Linked DNA regions of Saccharolobus shibatae B12. The protein of the gene in region 1 binds, or shares a complex with, the protein of each later gene. Links are inferred from orthologs where the notes say so. Each region holds a gene or a part of one and is shown in the gene's direction. Other genes may lie near its edges. The genes, in order: J5U23_RS14640 and J5U23_RS00420.

Evidence for each region.
Region 2: J5U23_RS14640 (region 1) and J5U23_RS00420 share a complex: the UniProt entries of both Methanocaldococcus jannaschii proteins name them as parts of the RNA polymerase complex. The link is inferred for Saccharolobus shibatae B12 from one-to-one orthologs.

The regions. Positions count from the first base shown.
Region 1 is NZ_CP077717.1:2,725,174-2,728,408, reverse strand. The notes cover bases 60-2,957. They hold J5U23_RS14640 (DNA-directed RNA polymerase), read left to right. Parts: upstream 60-1,186; coding sequence 1,187-1,729; downstream 1,730-2,957. Other genes in these bases: J5U23_RS14625 (2,3-bisphosphoglycerate-independent phosphoglycerate mutase), read right to left, coding at 2,533-2,957; J5U23_RS14630 (GTP-dependent dephospho-CoA kinase family protein), read left to right, coding at 1,909-2,448; spt4 (transcription elongation factor subunit Spt4), read left to right, coding at 1,736-1,936; J5U23_RS14645 (PIN domain-containing protein), read left to right, coding at 761-1,183; J5U23_RS14650 (translation initiation factor IF-2 subunit gamma), read left to right, coding at 60-782. Also shown: more of J5U23_RS14650, read left to right, coding at 1-59; more of J5U23_RS14625, read right to left, coding at 2,958-3,235. UniProt on the Methanocaldococcus jannaschii protein: DNA-dependent RNA polymerase (RNAP) catalyzes the transcription of DNA into RNA using the four ribonucleoside triphosphates as substrates.
Region 2 is NZ_CP077717.1:24,318-27,427, forward strand. Bases 188-2,960 are described here. They hold J5U23_RS00420 (DNA-directed RNA polymerase subunit H), read left to right. Parts: upstream 188-1,333; coding sequence 1,334-1,588; downstream 1,589-2,960. Other genes in these bases: infB (translation initiation factor IF-2), read right to left, coding at 188-951; J5U23_RS00425 (DNA-directed RNA polymerase subunit B), read left to right, coding at 1,585-2,960. In the rest of the region: more of infB, read right to left, coding at 1-187; more of J5U23_RS00425, read left to right, coding at 2,961-3,110. UniProt on the Methanocaldococcus jannaschii protein: DNA-dependent RNA polymerase (RNAP) catalyzes the transcription of DNA into RNA using the four ribonucleoside triphosphates as substrates.

The DNA.
Region 1 (3,235 bases):
AAGAGGAAGCATTGTCGCAGTATAAGCAAATAAAGCAGTTTACAAAGGGAACCTGGGCCGAAAATGCACCTATAATTCCAGTAAGCGCGCTTCATAAGATTAATATAGATACTCTAATAGAGGGCATAGAGGAGTACATAAAGACTCCTTATAGGGATCTCTCACAACAACCTGTTATGCTTGTGATAAGGAGTTTTGACGTTAATAAGCCCGGTACCCAATTTAATGAGCTGAAGGGTGGCGTGATAGGTGGTAGTATTATACAAGGCTTATTTAAGGTTGATCAAGAAATAAAAGTATTACCGGGCTTAAGAGTAGAAAAACAAGGTAAAGTATCTTATGAACCTATTTTCACAAGGATTTCATCCATAAGATTTGGAGATGAGGAATTTAAGGAGGCTAAACCGGGAGGTTTAGTAGCAATAGGTACATATTTGGATCCCTCATTGACTAAGGCTGATAATTTGCTTGGAAGTATTGTAACCTTGGCTGATGCTAATGTTCCAGTTTTATGGAATATCAGAATAAAGTATAATCTCTTGGAACGTGTAGTTGGAGCTAAGGAGATGTTAAAGGTAGATCCCATAAGAGCTAAGGAAACTTTGATGTTATCTGTAGGTTCCTCGACGACTTTGGGGATAGTTACTTCTGTAAAGAAGGATGAGATTGAAGTGGAGTTAAGAAGACCCGTGGCAGTATGGTCTAATAATATTAGAACTGTTATAAGTAGGCAAATAGCTGGTAGGTGGAGAATGATAGGATGGGGGTTAATAGAGATCTAAAAGTACTGATTGATACTAATATTTTATTATATGTATACGATGGTTTAGATCCATTTAATAAGGTATTGGAATTTCTAGATTATAAACCGACCTTTTTTATTCATTCTGCAGTCTTAAAAGAGTTGGATATTTTATCTGAAAAGAATAAAAAAAGATTTATTATTACATCCAGAATTAGAATAGCCAGGAAATATTTGGAAGTATATAAAAACTCATGGAATTTAATAAATGATTATGACGATTTACCTACAGATGAGGCGTTGATAAGGACTGCTCTTAGATATAACATGTTTATATTTACTAATGATAAGCAATTAAAAAGTAATGCAATTAAAAAGGGGATAGGAGTTTTATTTCTTCAAAATAGGAGTAAAATTATAAAATCCTTATATCCTATCTAACGTATGTATAAACTTATTAAAGCACGTAGCATTGTGAGGATCCCACCCAATGAGTTTGGTAAACCATTAAATGAGATCGCTTTAAATGAACTAAGACAACAATATCAAGAAAAGATCCTTAAGGATTTAGGTCTAGTTTTAGCTATATTAAATGTCAAAACCAGTGAGGAAGGGATGTTAGTATTTGGTGATGGTGCTACTTATCATGAGGTCGAATTTGATATGATAACCTATGTACCAGTTGTACAAGAAGTAGTTGAGGGTGAGGTTTTACAAGTTGACAACTATGGTGTGTTCGTTAACTTAGGACCGATGGATGGCCTCGTTCACATTTCCCAAATAACAGATGATACACTGAAATATGACAATGTAAGAGGTATAATATTCGGCGAAAAATCTAAGAAAGTAATACAAAAGGGTGACAAAGTAAGAGCAAGAGTGATAAGCGTTGCGTCTACGGTAACAGGTAGATTGCCTAGAATCGCTTTAACTATGAGACAGCCCTACTTGGGCAAGTTAGAGTGGATAACACAGGCTAAGAAGTGAGCGTGAATGGCTAAGAAATCAGTCTTTAAAGCATGTAAAAATTGTAAGGCATTAGTAGAGACTGACAAGGAAACATGTCCAGTATGTGGCAGCAGTAGTTTTACAGAAGAGTGGGATGGTATGATTATTATCATTGATTCAGAGTCTGAAGTAGCTAAAATAACTGAGGCCCCAAAGCCATGGAAATACGCAATAATAATAAAGTAAACCTATGTTTTGCTTTTGATAATTTAAGGAAAGAACTTTCTAGACCATATGGTATTCTTTTTACAAATAACAAAGTCTTTTTAGATTTTGTATCTAAATCGATACAACAAGGTTTCAAGGTTATAACTGTAGGGGATTACGTAAGCAAAGTATTAGAACAAAGTGGTATAATCCCCTTCTTAGAAGTTATAGATGGAAAAACCAAGAGATCTATACCACAACATAGGGCTATTATAAAGAATAAGGAATATAGGGTGACAAATGAGGCGGGGAAAATTCGATTTGAAATATTTGAAATTATGGAGAATATCCTAAAAGATAGGGATGGTGGAGTAGTTTTTGTAAATGGAGAAGAGGACTTACTTGTTATTCCGGTCATATTGAGTGCAAATAATGGTGATATAGTTATTTATGGGCAACCTAATGCGGGAGCGGTTGTAATTATAGTAAACGAGATGATAAGGTGGAGAGTAAGAGACATGTTAGAAAAAGCCGTAGTCGAAGAATGTTAACTCTCTTTCGTATTGGAGAGCAAATTCTACTTTAATCAGCCCTGCGCAGGATCTTCATTTTTAAATCCGTCCTTCCGAGCGTCATCACGCGCCATATTTTTCTGCTCTATTAGAGTAGTTTAGCAATATATTTGTTACGTCCAATCCTCTTATTCTTAGACTTCCCTTTCTAACCTCCTTCTCGTTAAAATCTCTGACACTATCATTAATAATTGGATAAGGCACGTAGAGAAGTATTGGAACTGGATCTCCTGAATGTTCTTTAACCTCCACTGGGGTCGCATGATCTCCAGTAAACATCAATATTAGATTATCTCTTCCAACATTGTCCACAATAGTTCCTATCGCTTTATCTATCCTCTCAATCGCCTTTACTTTTTCTTCTACTAGCCCATCATGTGATGCAGCGTCAGTAGCCTTAATATGTAGAAAAACGAAATCATTCTCCTTTAATAGTTCTATTGTCGCTTTAGCTTTAGCGTTATAATCAGTATCTATACCTCCAGTGGCGCCTATTGGTGTTACAACGTTCATATCAAGTTCTCTACATATTCCTTTTATAAGTGCTGTAGCTGAAACAGCAGCAGCTTTAAGCTTAGTATAGCTTGAAAATGATGGCAACTTAACGTAATGGGCAGCTCCTCTTAACAATACTATATTAGCCGGCTTCTCTCCTTGTTCTATTCTTCTCTTATTTACTTCTGAGGAGTTTAAGACATCGAAAACTTTCCGCGTAAGTATGTTGATTATCTCAGCGGTTCTCAGAGCTTCAGTAGAATCTTCTAAT
Region 2 (3,110 bases), 2.7 Mb from region 1 along the record:
AGATATCTTCACTCCAGCTGCTGCATATACTTCATCTATCGGCGTTAAATCATATTTGCTTAATTTCATATCTTGTAATGGTCTAGGTACAAATATTCCCCTAACTTTAGTTATAATAATGCCGTTAATACCTCCTAATATTATAGTATCATTTTTCTTAAGAACTCCATCGTAAATTATAACATCTATGGTATGTCCTAACCCAGGATCTTCTTTTACTTCTAATATAACTCCCTTTGCCGGGCCCTCTGCAAACTTTAATCTAGTCTCTAAGTACCTTTGGGTTAGTCCAGCAAGTAATGCTAAAAGGTCTGCAACGCCTTCACCAGTCTTCGCAGAAACGGGAACTATTGCTACTGTTTTAGTGAAATCCTTTATTCTATCATAACGTTCAGCGCTAAAGCCTAAGTTGGCCAGTTGAGAAACTAAATTATAGACTAAGTTGTCTAAATAAACTTTAACATCGTTCCGTTGTTTCTCGATTGACGCTAAAAACGGTATATCATTAGTTGATTTCCATCCTGGTATTTTATCTATTTTATTAGCAGCTATGAGAAATGGAACTTTTCTTTCTCTTAGTATTTGTATTGACTCTATTGATTGCTTCTGTAGGCCTTCAGTTATATCAACAACTAGGATTGCAATATCCGCTACGCTTCCACCTCTTCTTCTCAAGTTTGAAAAATACTCATGACCGGGTGTATCAATAAATAATAATCCTGGTATCTGGAGTTTTATAGGTATTACCTTTTTAAGAGGTTCCGCTAATTTTTCAATTATATAACTTGGAACAAAACTAGCTCCTACCTCTTGTGTCATTTCTCCAGGTTCCTTTTTAACCACTGTTGTGCCCCTTATTTTATCAAGTAATGTAGTTTTTCCGTGATCTACGTGGCCTAATACTACTACTATTGGTTGCCTAAGCCTTTTCTCAGAGTTGCTAATTTTCATTCACCTATATGACCTTAATGCATTATTAGAATAAATTAGTTTGCCATGAAATTACGTGGAAGACAGAATTTTCTTTTAATAGTATTGGTTATGCCTATAGTTTAGATATTAATGTAAAAATTACTTCTATATATTTAAAAGTAATTAATATATTGTGGATGAATATTTTAACCAAGAGGTCGCTTGGATACTATTAAGATTTAAGTAATTTCTTGTAGATTAGGAATAAATGATTCTAAAACTGGATTTAACTTTTATATATTTATTTATGAATAAAATTACAAGTACTTAAAAGCTAGCGCATTGAATATTATATAGCCTATTAAGTAAGTCAGAGTAAAACTCTTATTAACCAAATGTAGTATGTGAATAATGGTTAATAATGAGAGGATCATCTAATAGGAAAATTGATCCAAGAATTCATTATCTTGTACCTAAGCATGAGGTACTTAGTATCGATGAAGCGTATAAAATTCTAAAAGAATTAGGAATTAGGCCAGAACAATTGCCTTGGATAAGGGCCTCAGATCCCGTTGCTAGAAGTATAAATGCAAAACCAGGGGATATAATTAGAATTATAAGGAAGAGCCAATTGTATGGAGAAGTTGTCTCGTATAGGTATGTAATTAGTGGGTGAATGAGTTGTCATCTAATTTAAGCATTGATGAAAGATGGAAAGTTATTGAAGCCTACTTTAAATCCAAGGGCTTAGTTAGACAGCATCTGGATTCATACAATGACTTTGTTAGAAACAAGCTTCAAGAGATCATTGATGAGCAAGGAGAAATACCGACAGAAATTCCAGGTTTGAAAGTTAGATTAGGCAAGATAAGAATAGGAAAACCAAGAGTTAGGGAATCAGATAGGGGAGAAAGGGAGATCAGCCCAATGGAGGCTAGATTAAGGAACTTGACTTATGCTGCTCCACTATGGCTTACAATGATTCCAGTTGAAAACAATATTGAAGCAGAACCAGAGGAGGTTTATATAGGAGACTTACCTATAATGCTTAAATCAGCAATAGATCCAATATCACAGTATACTCTAGATAAGCTAATTGAGATAGGTGAGGATCCTAAAGACCCTGGAGGTTACTTCATAGTAAATGGGTCCGAAAGGGTTATAGTAACTCAAGAAGATTTAGCTCCAAATAGAGTTCTTGTAGATACCGGAAAGACGGGATCAAATATCACGCATACAGCGAAAATTATCTCGAGTACCGCAGGCTACAGAGTACCTGTTACGATAGAAAGACTAAAAGATGGTACATTTCACGTATCATTTCCAGCAGTTCCAGGTAAAATTCCGTTTGTTATTCTAATGAGAGCACTTGGTATATTAACCGACAGGGACATAGTATACGCAGTATCATTAGATCCTGAGATTCAGAATGAATTATTTCCCTCTTTAGAACAAGCAAGTTCTATAGCTAATGTTGATGATGCGCTAGATTTTATAGGTAGTAGAGTAGCCATAGGCCAAAAGAGAGAGAATAGGATAGAAAAAGCACAACAAATAATTGATAAATACTTCCTACCTCATTTAGGAACTTCAGCAGACGATAGAAGAAAGAAAGCATATTATTTGGCTTATGCTATATCGAAAGTTATTGAACTATATCTAGGCAGAAGGGAACCTGATGATAAAGATCATTACGCTAATAAAAGATTAAGATTAGCCGGAGATTTATTCGCGTCATTATTTAGAGTAGCTTTCAAAGCTTTCGTAAAAGATTTGACATACCAATTAGAAAAATCTAAGGTAAGAGGTAGGAAGCTAGCTTTAAAGGCATTAGTTAGACCAGATATCGTAACAGAAAGAATAAGGCACGCATTAGCTACTGGGAACTGGGTTGGTGGAAGAACTGGAGTTAGCCAATTACTTGATAGAACTAACTGGCTTTCTATGTTAAGCCATCTGAGGAGAGTAATATCCTCATTAGCAAGGGGTCAACCTAATTTCGAGGCTAGAGATTTACATGGTACGCAATGGGGTAGGATGTGTCCCTTTGAAACACCAGAAGGTCCAAATAGTGGACTAGTTAAGAATTTAGCGTTAATGGCTCAAATTGCAGTAGGAATAAATGAGAAGATTGTGGAAAAAACACTATACGAAATGGGAGTAGTTCCGGTGGAGGAGGTTATAAGAAGAGTAACGGA